One region of the Cupriavidus sp. WKF15 genome, then DNA from elsewhere that is predicted to be linked to it. Evidence: riboswitches for the same ligand, from Rfam matches in the RefSeq annotation. Region 1 holds a riboswitch; the other holds the start of a gene.
What was found. A riboswitch is a leader RNA that binds a small molecule or an ion and turns the genes downstream of it on or off. The one in region 1 is predicted to bind glycine.

Region 1 (6,368 bases):
CGTTCCTGCGCATTGACCTGCAGGCGGCTGCGCGGGATCAGCATGGTCCCCAGGTGGCCCATGATGTCGGTGAAATAGCGGTTGCCGGTGGCGCGGGCGATGGACAGGTGGAACTCGAAATCCGCGCCGACGGCGTCGCTGCCTTCCGTGGCGCTGCGCTCCATGGAGTCGAGCGCGCGACGCATGGCGGCAAGCTGCTCGTCGCTGCGGCGCGTCGCGGCCAGTCCGGCTGCCTCGGCCTCCAGGCTGACGCGGAACTCCAGCATGGCCAGTACGTCCATGGCAGTGCCCATGGTAGCGGGGTCGATGCGGAACGGCGACGACGTTTCCGCCGGGCGCGCCAGCACGAACGTGCCAATGCCGTGGCGGGTTTCCACCAGCCCGCTGGCCTGCAGGCGCGACAGCGCTTCGCGTACCACGGTTCGGCTTACGCCGAAGCTGGCCATGACCTCCGACTCGGTGGGCAGCTTGTCGCCCGGCTTGAGCTGGCCCTGGCGGATGCTTTCGGTGAGGCCGCTCACGACTTCCTCGGCCAGCGTGCGGCCGCGGCGGCGCAGGGGTGCGGGAGGAGTCATCTGGGCGTCGGACATGGGCGTGCGAAGGGCGTAGGGAAATTGCGGCCTTGACCTGGCCGGAATGTGGTCATTATACTCGGTTGTAAGTCATACGACGACTGATAACGTATGCTGTGAGATCGATGATGCGCAGCCAGCGATATATGCCGCGGCCCACGCCGCCGCGCCAACGAACGCCAATCAGATTCTGGAGACAGCCCGCATGAACGCTTCACAAGCCGCCAGCCAAGGTGACCATCCCGCCACGCCCGTCGTGACCGAACTCACCGTGGTGCCGGTCGCCGGCCACGACAGCATGCTGATGAACCTGTCCGGCGCGCATGGCCCGTACTTCACCCGCAATATCGTCATACTGCGCGACAGTGCGGGCAACACTGGCGTGGGCGAGGTGCCGGGCGGGGAGGGCATCCGCCAGACGCTGGAAGATGCCCGGCAACTGGTGGTGGGGCAGCCCATCGGCCAGTACCAGGCCATGCTCAACCGTGCGCGCGCCGCCTTTGCCAGCCGCGATGCCGGCGGCCGTGGCCTGCAGACCTTCGACCTGCGCATTGCCATCCATGCCGTGACGGCGCTGGAAGCCGCGCTGCTGGACCTGCTCGGCAAGCACCTGCAGGTGCCCGTGGCGGCGCTGCTCGGCGAAGGCCAGCAGCGCGACGCGGTGGAAATGCTCGGCTACCTGTTCTATATCGGCGACCGCCGCCGCACCACGCTCGACTACCGCACGGAGCCGGAGGCCGGCAACGCGTGGTTCCGCCTGCGCAATGAAGAGGCCATGACGCCCGAGGCCATCGTGCGCCTGGCGGAAGCCGCCTACGAGCGCTATGGCTTCAACGACTTCAAGCTCAAGGGCGGCGTGCTGCGCGGCGACGAGGAGATGGAGGCGATCCTCGCGCTGCACGAACGGTTCCCGAAGGCGCGTGTCACGCTCGACCCGAACGGCGGCTGGCTGCTCAAGGACGCCATCCGCCTGTGCCGCGACAAGCATGGCGTGCTGGCCTATGCGGAAGATCCGTGCGGCGCCGAAGACGGCTACTCGGGGCGCGAAATCATGGCCGAGTTCCGCGCGGCGACCGGACTGCCCACGGCGACCAATATGATCGCCACCGACTGGCGCCAGATGGGCCACGCGGTGCGGCTGCAGTCGGTCGACATCCCGCTGGCCGACCCGCACTTCTGGACCATGCAGGGCTCGGTACGGGTCGCGCAGATGTGTGCCGAATGGGGCCTGACCTGGGGATCGCATTCCAACAATCACTTCGATATCTCGCTGGCAATGTTCACCCACGTGGCCGCCGCCGCGCCGGGACGTATCACTGCCATCGACACGCACTGGATCTGGCAGGACGGCGAGCACCTGACGCGCGACCCGCTGAAGATCGAAGGCGGCATGGTGCAGGTCCCGAAAACGCCGGGCCTCGGCGTGGAGCTCGACATGGAGGCGCTGGCACGCGCTCATGCGCTTTACCAGGAAAAGGGCCTGGGCGCGCGCGACGACGCGATCGCCATGCAGTTCCTGATCCCGGGCTGGAAGTTCGACAACAAGGCGCCCTGCATGGTCCGCTAAGGGACGCGTCGGCTGGCCCGGCAGGCAGCGACCAATCAAACCTCAACAGGAGACAACAATGATCGATCTTTCCACGCTGCTGCGCCGCTGTGCCGGCGCGGGCATGGTCCTGGCAGCGGTAGCGGCCGTGACCGTCGCGAGCGGCGCGGCCACGGCGGCCAGCCCGGCCTGGCCGCAAAAACCGGTTTCGGTGGTGGTGCCGTTCCCCGCGGGCGGCTCGACCGATACCATCGCACGCATGCTGGCCGTGCCGCTCAACGAGAAGCTGGGCCAGCCCTTTGTCGTGGATAACCGGCCCGGCGCGACGGGCGCGATCGGCGCGACCTTCGTCAAGCGCGCGCCGGCGGACGGCTACACCATGATGGTGGCGTCGATCGGCGTCTATGCGGTGAATCCGTTCCTGCAGAAGAACCTGTCCTATGATCCGGCCAGGGACTTCGACCTGCTCACCGTGGCAGTACGCGCGCCCAATGTGCTGGTGGCCAACCCGAACTTCCCGGCCAAGACCATGCAGGAACTGGTCGGCTACATGAAGAAGAACCCGGGCAAGGTCGCCTTCGCGACCTCGGGCGCCGGTTCGTCGGACCACCTGACTGCGGCCCTGTTCTGGCAGAAGAGCGGCACCGAGGGTTTGCACGTACCGTACAAGGGCGGTGCGCCGGCCATCTCCGACCTGCTCGCCGGACAAGTCGATGTGTCGTTCCAGAACATCAACGCGGTGATCCAGCATATCCGCAGCGGCAAGCTGCGCGCGCTGGCGGTGACGTCCGACAAGCGCGCGGCGGTGCTGCCGAACGTGCCGACCATGGCAGAAGGCGGCGTGAAGGACGTGGAAGTCTATTCGTGGCAAGGTGTCGCTGCGCCGCGCGGCCTGCCGCCCGACGTGAAGAGCCGCCTGCACGGCGCGCTGGTCGGCGCGCTCAACGAGCCGAAGATGCGCGACAAGCTGGCTGAAAGCGGCTTCGAAGTGGTGGCCAATACGCCCGAGCAGTTCGTGCAATTCGAGAACCAGGAGCTCAAGCGCTGGAAGTCGGTGATCGAGCAGGGCAAGATCACGATCGAGTAGTAGGCAGGCGAGTCATCTTGCCGGTCCCGCTGCCGCAAGGGAGCGGGGTGCCTCGACAAGGGCGGCCATGAGGCCGCCCTTGTCATTTCCGCCGGCCGCGAGCGATGCCGCGCATTTGTTTGCAGCAGTTTTGACTGTCGGGGAACTTCGGTCGCGGATGCGATGCTGGCGCAGGGCGTGATCTGAGGGCCTTGGCCTGGGCGTTGCTAGGGATAACCCGATTCCCCGCGCCCGGGCACTTCCAGATATCATCGCCATGCGGCCAGGTTCAAAGCCTGCCGCAAAGCGGCGCCGGACCAACCCCCGGCGCCGTGCGACCTCGCAGGAGAGACCGGAACGCCGCCAGGCAGGTCCGGCGCCGACGGAGCAACCGCCCCGGAAACTCTCAGGCACCAAGGACTGTGGCGTCGCAAGTACAGATCTGGAGAGAGGCGCTTCGCGCCCACCGAAGGGGACGGCATGGCCTGGCCATGTCCAAGCTCTCAGGTACCGCGGACAGATGGGGCAGGGGACCGGCAACGGTCAAATTCATCCTTGCTTCAGGACAATCTGTCATGTCTCACATGCTCGTCATCGGCGCCGGCATTACCGGCGTCACGACCGCCTATACCCTCGCGAAACAGGGCTATCGCGTTACCGTGCTGGACCGTCACCACTATCCGGCGATGGAAACCTCGTTCGCCAACGGCGGCCAGCTTTCCGCATGCAACGCCGAGGTCTGGAACAATGCCGGCACGCTGCTCAAGGGCCTCAAATGGATGATGAGGCGCGACGCGCCGCTGCTGCTCAACCCGCGCCCGTCGTGGCACAAGTATTCGTGGCTCGGTGAATTCGTCGGCAACCTGCGCAACTACCGCGCCAACACCATCGAGACCACGCGCCTGGCCATTGCCGCGCGCCAGCACCTGTTCGAGATGGCCGAGCGCGAGCAGATCGATTTCAATCTGGAGCGCCGCGGCATCCTGCACTTCTATCACGACCGTCCCAGCTTCGAGGCCGCGGGCCGCACCAACCAGATGCTGGTGGAAGGCGGCCTGGAACGCTATGCCGTCACGCCGGAAGAGATCCGTTCGATCGAGCCGACGCTGCAGGGCAACTACTACGGCGGGTACTACACGCCGTCCGATTCCACCGGCGACATTCACAAGTTCACGCGCGGCCTCGCACGCGCGTGCGAGCGGCTCGGCGTGACGTTCGTGCATGGCGTGAACGTGAAGTCGGTGGACCTGCGCAAGGATGGCGTCACGATGCGCGTGGCCGCGTCGGAAGCCGCCGTGGCTTCGGGGCAGGCTGGCGGTGAACGCGAGTTCGCGGGGACGGCGGTGGTGGTGTGCGCCGGCGTGGGCAGCCGTCACATTGCGGCCATGCTTGGCGACCGGCTCAATGTCTATCCGGTCAAGGGCTACTCGATCACGGTGCACCTCGATGACGAGCGCAGCGTGAAGAACGCGCCGTATGTGAGCCTGCTCGACGAGAGCGCCAAGATCGTGACCAGCCGGCTTGGGGCCGACCGTTTCCGCGTGGCCGGCACCGCGGAATTCAACGGCGACAATCGCGATATCCGTGCGGACCGCATAGCGCCGCTGGTGTCATGGGTACGGCGCAACTTCGATATCGAGACCTCGCGGTCGGTGCCGTGGGCCGGCCTGCGGCCGATGATGCCCGACATGATGCCGCGGGTCTCGCGTGGCCGCGCCACGCGCGTGTTCTACAACACGGGACACGGGCACCTGGGCTGGACGCTGTCGGCCGCCACGGCAGCGATGATCGCCCAGACCATCGCCGCGAGCCATCCGCTTCACTGACCCTCAGTCCTCTGTCACCCCGGCCGGCGCCATGCGCCCGGCCGCGCGGTGCGCCACCAGCTTCTTGTAGAACGCCGCGCGGCTGATGCCGATGGCCGCGGCAGCGCGCGGTACGTTGCCACGGCTAGCGGCCAGTGCCTGCGACAGGTAGGCAGCCTCGTACTGCGCCATGGCGTCGGCGTAGCCCGGTGGCGCCGGCGTATCGCTCGCCGCGGGCACCGGGGCGGACGCAGGGGCCGGCGCCGTGACCGCGCGCCGGCCCAGCAGTGGGGCCAGCATCGACGCATCGACTTCGCCGCCGTCGTGCATCATCACCAGGCGCTCCAGCGTGTTGCGCAGTTCGCGGACATTGCCTGGCCAGTCGTGTTCGCCCATCAGGGCGAGCGCACAGTCGGACAGCACCGGCGCGTCGCGTTCGGTGCGCCTGCAGATTTCTTCGAGGATCGCGTAGGCAAGCGGCAGCAAGTCCGCTTGGCGCAGCCGCAGCGGCGGCACGCAGATCGGCACGACATTGAGCCGGTAGTAGAGATCCGCACGGAACTTGCCCGCTTCGACCAGCGCGGGCAGGTCAGCCGAGGTTGCGGCAATGATGCGCACATCGGAACGGATGATGCGGTTCGAGCCGATCGGCTCGATTTCCTTGTCCTGCAGCGCGCGCAGCAGCTTGCTCTGCAGCGAGAGCGGCATGTCGCCGATCTCGTCGAGGAACAGCGTGCCGCCATCGGCCAGTTCGAACTTGCCGACGCGTCCCTTGCGCTCCGCGCCGGTGTAGGCGCCGGGAGCGGCGCCAAAGAACTCCACCTCTAGCAGCGCTTCCGGAATCGCCGCGACGTTGACGGTGACCAATGGCCGGTCGGCGCGCAACGATCCCGCATGGATGGCATGAGCCAGCAGTTCCTTGCCCGTGCCGGTCTCGCCAAGCAGCAGCACGGGCGCATCGACCTGCGCCGCACGGCGCGCTAGGCGCTTGACCTCCAGCGTGGCCGGCGAATTGCCGACGAAGCTCGCAAACGTGTACTTGGCGCGGCGCGCCTGCTCCAGCGTGCGGCGCGTCGCGGCCAGCTCGTCGCGGGCGCGCGTGTAGTGGGACAGCAGCGGCGTCAGGGCCTTGAGTTCGTCGAACAGCGCGAAGCCCACCGCGCCCACGGTGTTGCCGTCATCGTCCTTGATCGGCAGGCGCATCACGATCATCGGCTCGCGCGCGGCTTCCATGATGTCGAGCAGGATCGGCTTGCCAGTTGCCACCACCTCGCGCAGCAGGCTGTTGGGAATGACCCGCTCGCAGTCGAGCCCGATCGCATCCCGCGGGTCGGCAAAGCCGAAGCGCGCCGCATAGCGCTTGTTGATCCACACCACGC
Region 2 (6,368 bases), on a different replicon from region 1:
CGACGGCCACGGGACCCACGCCGGGGCCGCCGCCGCCGTGCGGGATGCAGAAAGTCTTGTGCAGGTTCAGGTGCGACACGTCGCCGCCGAAGTGGCCCGGCGCGGCCGTGCCGACCATGGCGTTCATGTTGGCGCCATCCACGTAGACCTGGCCGCCGTGCTGGTGCACGATCTCGCAGATCTGCTGCACGCCCTGCTCGAACACGCCGTGCGTGGACGGGTAGGTGATCATGATGGCCGCCAGGTTTTTGCTGTGCTGCTCGGCCTTCTTCGCCAGGTCTTCCAGGTCGACGTTGCCGTTTTCGTCACAGGCGACCACCACCACCTTCATGCCGGCCATCTGCGCCGACGCCGGGTTGGTGCCGTGCGCCGACGACGGGATCAGGCAGATGTCGCGATGGCTTTCGCCGCGGCTGGCGTGGTAGGCGTGGATGATCAGCAGGCCGGCGTATTCGCCCTGCGAGCCGGCGTTCGGCTGCAGGCTCACGGCGGCATAGCCGGTGGCTGCGCACAGCATGTCCTCGAGCTGGTCGATCATCTCGCGGTAGCCCACGGTCTGGTCCAGCGGCGCGAACGGGTGGATCTGGCTGAACTCGGGCCAGGTCACCGGGATCATCTCGCTGGTGGCGTTGAGCTTCATCGTGCACGAGCCCAGCGGGATCATGGTGCGGTCCAGCGCCAGGTCCTTGTCGGCCAGCATGCGCAGGTAGCGCAGCATCTCGTGCTCGGCGTGGTGCGTGTTGAACACCGGGTGCGTCAGGTAGGCGCTTTGGCGTGCCAGGTTGGCCGGGAAGGCGTCCTCGACCGTTGCCTCGATGGCATCGAACGTCAGCGAGGCCGGCAGCGGCTTGCCGTGCGAGAAGATTTCCCACAGCGCCACCACGTCGTCGCGCGTCGCGGTCTCGTCGAGCGACACGCCGATGCGCGTCGCGCCGGCATGGCGCAGGTTGATGCCGCGCTCGGTCGCGGCGGCGTGGATCGCTTCGGTATTGAAGCCGGTCTCGAACGTCAGCGTGTCGAAGAACGTCGCGTTGGTACGCGTGAAGCCGAGCGTCTGCAGGCCCACGGCCAGCGTGGCCGCCAGGCGATGCACGCGCTGCGCGATGCGCTTGAGGCCTTGCGGGCCGTGGTACACGGCGTACATCGACGCCATCACGGCCAGCAGCACCTGAGCGGTACAGATGTTGGACGTGGCCTTCTCGCGGCGGATATGCTGCTCGCGCGTCTGCAGGGCGAGGCGGTAGGCCTTGTTGCCCTGCGCGTCGATGGTCACGCCGACCAGGCGGCCCGGCATCGAACGCTTGTAGGCATCCTTCACCGCCATGTAGCCCGCGTGCGGGCCGCCGAAGCCAAGCGGCACGCCAAAGCGCTGCGAGTTGCCCACGGCCACGTCGGCGCCCCATTCGCCCGGCGCGGCGATCAGCGTCAGCGCCAGCAGGTCGGCGGCCGCCACCACCAGGCCGCCGGCCGCGTGCACGGCGTCGGCAATGGCGCGGTAGTCGGTCACGTCACCATTGACGCCCGGATACTGCAGCAGCACGCCGAACGCGTGGGCCGAAGCTGCGTCGGCAGCGGGGCCGACCTTCACCTCGATGCCCAGCGGCTTGGCGCGCGTGCGTACCACTTCCAGCGTCTGCGGCAGGACGTCGTCGGCCACGTAGAAGGTGTTCGACGCGTGCTTGTTCACGCGCTGCAGCAGCGTCATGGCCTCGGCTGCGGCGGTGCCTTCGTCCAGCATCGAAGCGTTGGCGATATCGAGGCCGGTCAGGTCGGTGACCATCTGCTGGAAGTTCAGCATGGCCTCCAGGCGGCCTTGCGAGATCTCGGGCTGGTAGGGCGTATACGCGGTGTACCAGGCCGGGTTCTCGAAGATATTGCGCAGGATGACGGCCGGGGTCAGCGTGTTGTAGTAGCCCTGGCCGATAAAGCTCTTCAGGACCTTGTTCTTGCCAGCGAGCTTGCGCAGCTTCGCCAGTGCGGCCTCCTCGGCCAGCGGCTCGGTGAATTCGCCCATCGGCATGCCGTCGCGGCGGCGGATGGCCTCGGGGATCACGGCGTCGATCAGCGCGGCGCGGCTGCTGTAGCCGAGCACCTTGAGCATGTGCTGCTGTTCGGGCGTGTCGGGGCCGATATGGCGAGCGGCGAAGGCGTCGCGCGCCTCCAGTTCGGCCAGCGTGGGCCGGTTACCTTGGGCGGCGGTCATGGGAAGCGGGGCGTTCATGGCAAGAACCTCGTTGGGGCGCGGCGGCAGGTGGTCAGCCATGCCGCCGCGCATCGATACAGTGGCCGGCCCATGCTTGGTGCAGGGGCCGGCGGGCGTGGCGTCAGGCGCCGACGCTGGCCTTGTAGGCGTCGGCCGACATCAGGCCGTTGACGTCGTCGCTGTTGGCCGGCTTGAGCTTGAACAGCCACGCGTCGAAGGCGTCGGCGTTCACGCTTTCCGGCGCGGCCGTGGCGGCCTCGTTGACGGCGATGACTTCGCCGGCCACCGGGGCGTAGATGTCGGAAGCGGCCTTCACCGATTCCACCACGGCAAGCGCGTCGCCGGCGCCAACCGACTTGCCCACTTCGGGCAGTTCCAGGAAGACGATGTCGCCCAGCGCGTCCTGCGCATGGTCGGTGATGCCGATGGTCAGGGTGCCGTCGGCTTCGACGCGCACCCACTCGTGCGACTCGGTGTATTTCAGGTCAGCGGGGAAATTCATGAGGGTTCTCCGGATTCAGATTTGTTCTTGATTCGGGCGCCTGCCATCGGTGGATGGGGCAGGCGCGACGGGCGACCGTTGTGGTGGGCCGGGGCGTTGCCGCCTCAGCTCACGAGTGCCTTGCCAATACGCACAAACGGCAGTTTAACCACAGTCGCCGCGAGTTTGCGGTCGCGGATCTCCACCTGGACGGTATCGCCGACCGCCACGCCCATCGGCAGGCGTGCGAAAGCGATCGACTGCGACAGGGACGGGCTGAAGGTGCCGCTGGTGATTTCGCCGTCACCGGCCGCGGTGATGACCTTCTGGTGGGCGCGCAGCACGCCGCCCTTGTCGCGCAGGATCAGGCCCAGGAACTGCTGGCGCTGGCCGGCGGCGGCGAGTGCCGCCTTGCCGGTGAAATCGCGCTCGCTCTGCAGGTCCACGGTCCAGGCCAGGCCCGCGTCCAGCGGCGAGACGTTGATGTCCATGTCCTGGCCGTACAGGTTCATGCCGGCTTCCAGGCGCAGCGTGTCGCGCGCGCCGAGCCCGGCCGGGCGCACGCCTGCGGCATCGAGCTTTTCCCAGACAGCGGCAACGCTCTCGGCGGGCACGACCAGTTCGAAGCCGTCTTCACCTGTGTAGCCGGTACGCGCGACCATGATCTCGCCGATAGCAGGATCCTGCACCACGATGGCGTTGAAGGGCTTGAGGGCGTCGGAAGGCTGAGTGGACGGGAAGGCGCTCCACACCTTGGCGCGGGCGTTCGGGCCCTGCACGGCAACGATGGCCAGCGGCAGCACGCCAGCCGGGGCCACGTCATCGCGGCGCGGGGTGATGGTCACGCCGCTGCCGGTGGCGTCATTGCGCGCGCGGATCCATTCGATATCGCCGAGCGCCGTGCTGGCATTGACGACCAGGCGGAAGCGGTCCTCGGCGAAGAAATATACGATCAGGTCGTCGATCACGCCGCCTTTCTCGTCGAGCATGCACGAGTACAGCGCCTTGCCCGGGGTCTGCAGCTTGTCGACGTTGTTGGCCAGCAGGCCGCGCAGGAACGCGCGGGTATTCGGGCCCGCCAGGTCGACCACGCACATGTGCGACACATCGAACATGCCGGCGTCGCCGCGCACCGCGTTGTGTTCTTCGATCTGGGAGCCGTAGTTGACCGGCATGTCCCAGCCGCCGAAATCGACCATGCGGGCGCCGAGAGCGCGGTGGATGGCGTTGAGGGGCGTGGCCTGGAGCGTCATGGGAATCCTCGGGGGCAATCTCGGTTGCGAAAACGAAAAAAAGGGTCATCCGCCGCAACGCTTGCTTCGCCCGAATGGCGTCGCAATCCGCTGCGGCGGATGACCCCTCTGTCCTCGATACCTGAGAGATTACGAGGCGGCTCTGCCTGATGGCAGGTCCGGTCCTCGCGCGCCCCTTCGGTGGGCACGCTCGCCATCTTAATGGCGGGTGCCGCTCTCCAGAGTGCGGCATGCATCGTGTGCATGTTGCATGCCGATCCGAACGGTCCGTGGTGCCTGAGAGTTTTCGGGTGATACCCCTTCGGCGGCGCAATACTGTGCGCGCTCTCCCGGTCGGATGCGCGCAATGTACGGGAGGGCCCTGCCTTTGTCAACGCGGCAGGCCCGCCCGCTTTCGTCACCCCTTAGCGGTGATGGTGGTTGTCGTCCGTGACCACGTTGCCGACCACGCCGCCGAGCGCGGCGCCGCCGAGGGTACCGACCGCACTGCCGTTGGTCAGCACGGCGCCGCCCACGCCACCGGCGGCCGCACCGATTGCGGTATTACGTTGCTTTGGCGTCATATCGGAACAACCGCCCGCGAGGGCCGCTACTGCCACGCCTACCAGTGTCGCCTTGCCAAGGGCTCGTAGAGTTCTCATGATTGGCTCCGGAAGTGACTTCAAACAGGCCCGGGACGGATCGGAATCCCTCCCGCCTACTCATTAGAAACCGCGATGTGCAGCCGGTTTTTGGGACTTACCAAGTGTTACCCCGGTAACATGCGCGCCAACCAAATACCGGTTTCCGCTGACAGAACCGCTTCTGTCGCGCGTGTTAACATGGCTGGCTTCGCGCCGGCCGCCGACATGCTGCGGCATGTTGCGTACCAGGCGCCTCCGCCGCCCCGCCCACGTCAGACACATCCCACGCATGACCCACGGCCTGAATGCCGCCCAATCCGAAGCCGTCCGCTACCTGGACGGGCCCTGCCTCGTCCTTGCCGGCGCGGGTTCGGGCAAGACGCGCGTGATCACGCAGAAGATCGCGCACCTGATCGAAGACAAGGGCTTCGAGCCGCGCCACATCGCCGCGGTCACGTTTACGAACAAGGCGGCCAAGGAGATGCAGGAGCGCATCGGCAAGCTGATGGAGGGCAAGACCACGCGCGAGGGCAAGCGCCTGCCGCTCAGGCAGCTCACGGTGTGCACGTTCCACTCGCTGGGTGTGCAGATCCTGCGCCTGGAGGCCGAACACGTGGGCCTGAAGCCGCAGTTCTCGATCATGGATTCCGATGACTGCTTCGGCCTGATCCAGGAGCAGCTTGGCACCACCGACAAGAAGCTGATCCGCGGCGTGCAGAGCACCATCTCGCTGTGGAAGAACGGCATGGTCGATCCGGAAGCGGCCATCGCGCAGGCCGCCAATGCAGACGAGCACCAGGCCGCGCTGGTCTACCGCAACTACGTGGCCACGCTGAATGCCTACCAGGCGGTGGATTTCGATGACCTGATCCGCCTGCCGGCCGAACTCTTCGCGCGCAATGAAGCGGTGCAGCTCAAGTGGCAGAACCGCCTGCGCTACTTCCTGGTTGACGAATACCAGGACACCAACGCGTGCCAGTACCAGCTGCTGAAGCTGCTGGCGGGCGGGTCGCACCTGCGCGCGCCGGCGTTCACCGCCGTGGGCGATGACGACCAGGCCATCTACGGCTGGCGCGGCGCCACGCTGGACAACCTGCGCTTGCTCCAGACCGATTTCCCCGACCTCAAGGTCGTGAAGCTCGAACAGAATTACCGCTCGACCGTGCGCATCCTCGAAGCGGCCAATTCGGTCATCGCCAACAACCCGAAGCTGTTCGACAAGAAATTGTGGAGCGAGCACGGCATGGGCGACCCGATCGCCGTGCACCCGATGAACGACGAGGAGCACGAGGCCGAATCCGTGGTGTTTCGCCTGTCAGCGCACAAGTTCGAGCGCCGCGCGCAATTCCGCGACTACGCGATCCTGTATCGCGGCAATCATCAGGCGCGGCTGTTCGAGCAGATCCTGCGGCGCGAGCGCATTCCCTACGTGCTGTCGGGCGGCCAGAGCTTCTTCGACAAGGCGGAGATCAAGGACATCTGCGCCTACCTGCGGCTGATCGCCAACCCGGACGATGATCCCGCCTTCATCCGCGCGATCACCACGCCGCGCCGCGGCATCGGCAACACCACGCTGGAAGTGCTGGGCACGTTCGCGGGCCAGGCCAAGGTGTCATTGTTCGAGGCTGCCATGATGGGTGGCATCGAAGCGAAACTGCAGCCGCGCCAGCTCGAGCCGCTGCGCGTGTTCTGCGAATCGATGGTGCGCCTGGCCGATCGCGCGACCAAGGACCCGGCCAGCGTGGTGCTGGACGACATGATGGAAGGCATCCACTACGAAGCCTACCTGTATGACGCCTTCGACGAGC

Region 2: linked by a shared signal. The riboswitch ahead of gcvT (glycine cleavage system aminomethyltransferase GcvT) and the one ahead of CupriaWKF_RS24655 (D-amino acid dehydrogenase) in region 1 are both predicted to bind glycine.

What each region holds. Positions count from the first base shown of each region.
Region 1 covers NZ_CP119573.1:1,588,240-1,594,607, forward strand. Annotated here, with positions in the region: gene CupriaWKF_RS24640 (FadR/GntR family transcriptional regulator) at 1-590, opposite strand, end outside; gene gudD (glucarate dehydratase) at 778-2,139, shown strand; gene CupriaWKF_RS24650 (tripartite tricarboxylate transporter substrate binding protein) at 2,198-3,205, shown strand; glycine riboswitch at 3,518-3,617, shown strand; gene CupriaWKF_RS24655 (D-amino acid dehydrogenase) at 3,760-5,010, shown strand; gene CupriaWKF_RS24660 (sigma 54-interacting transcriptional regulator) at 5,014-6,368, opposite strand, start outside.
Region 2 covers NZ_CP119572.1:3,581,019-3,587,386, reverse strand. Annotated here, with positions in the region: gene gcvP (aminomethyl-transferring glycine dehydrogenase) at 1-2,221, opposite strand, end outside; gene gcvH (glycine cleavage system protein GcvH) at 2,325-2,705, opposite strand; gene gcvT (glycine cleavage system aminomethyltransferase GcvT) at 2,810-3,937, opposite strand; glycine riboswitch at 4,036-4,169, opposite strand; glycine riboswitch at 4,191-4,279, opposite strand; gene CupriaWKF_RS16725 (glycine zipper 2TM domain-containing protein) at 4,342-4,578, opposite strand; gene CupriaWKF_RS16720 (UvrD-helicase domain-containing protein) at 4,850-6,368, shown strand, end outside.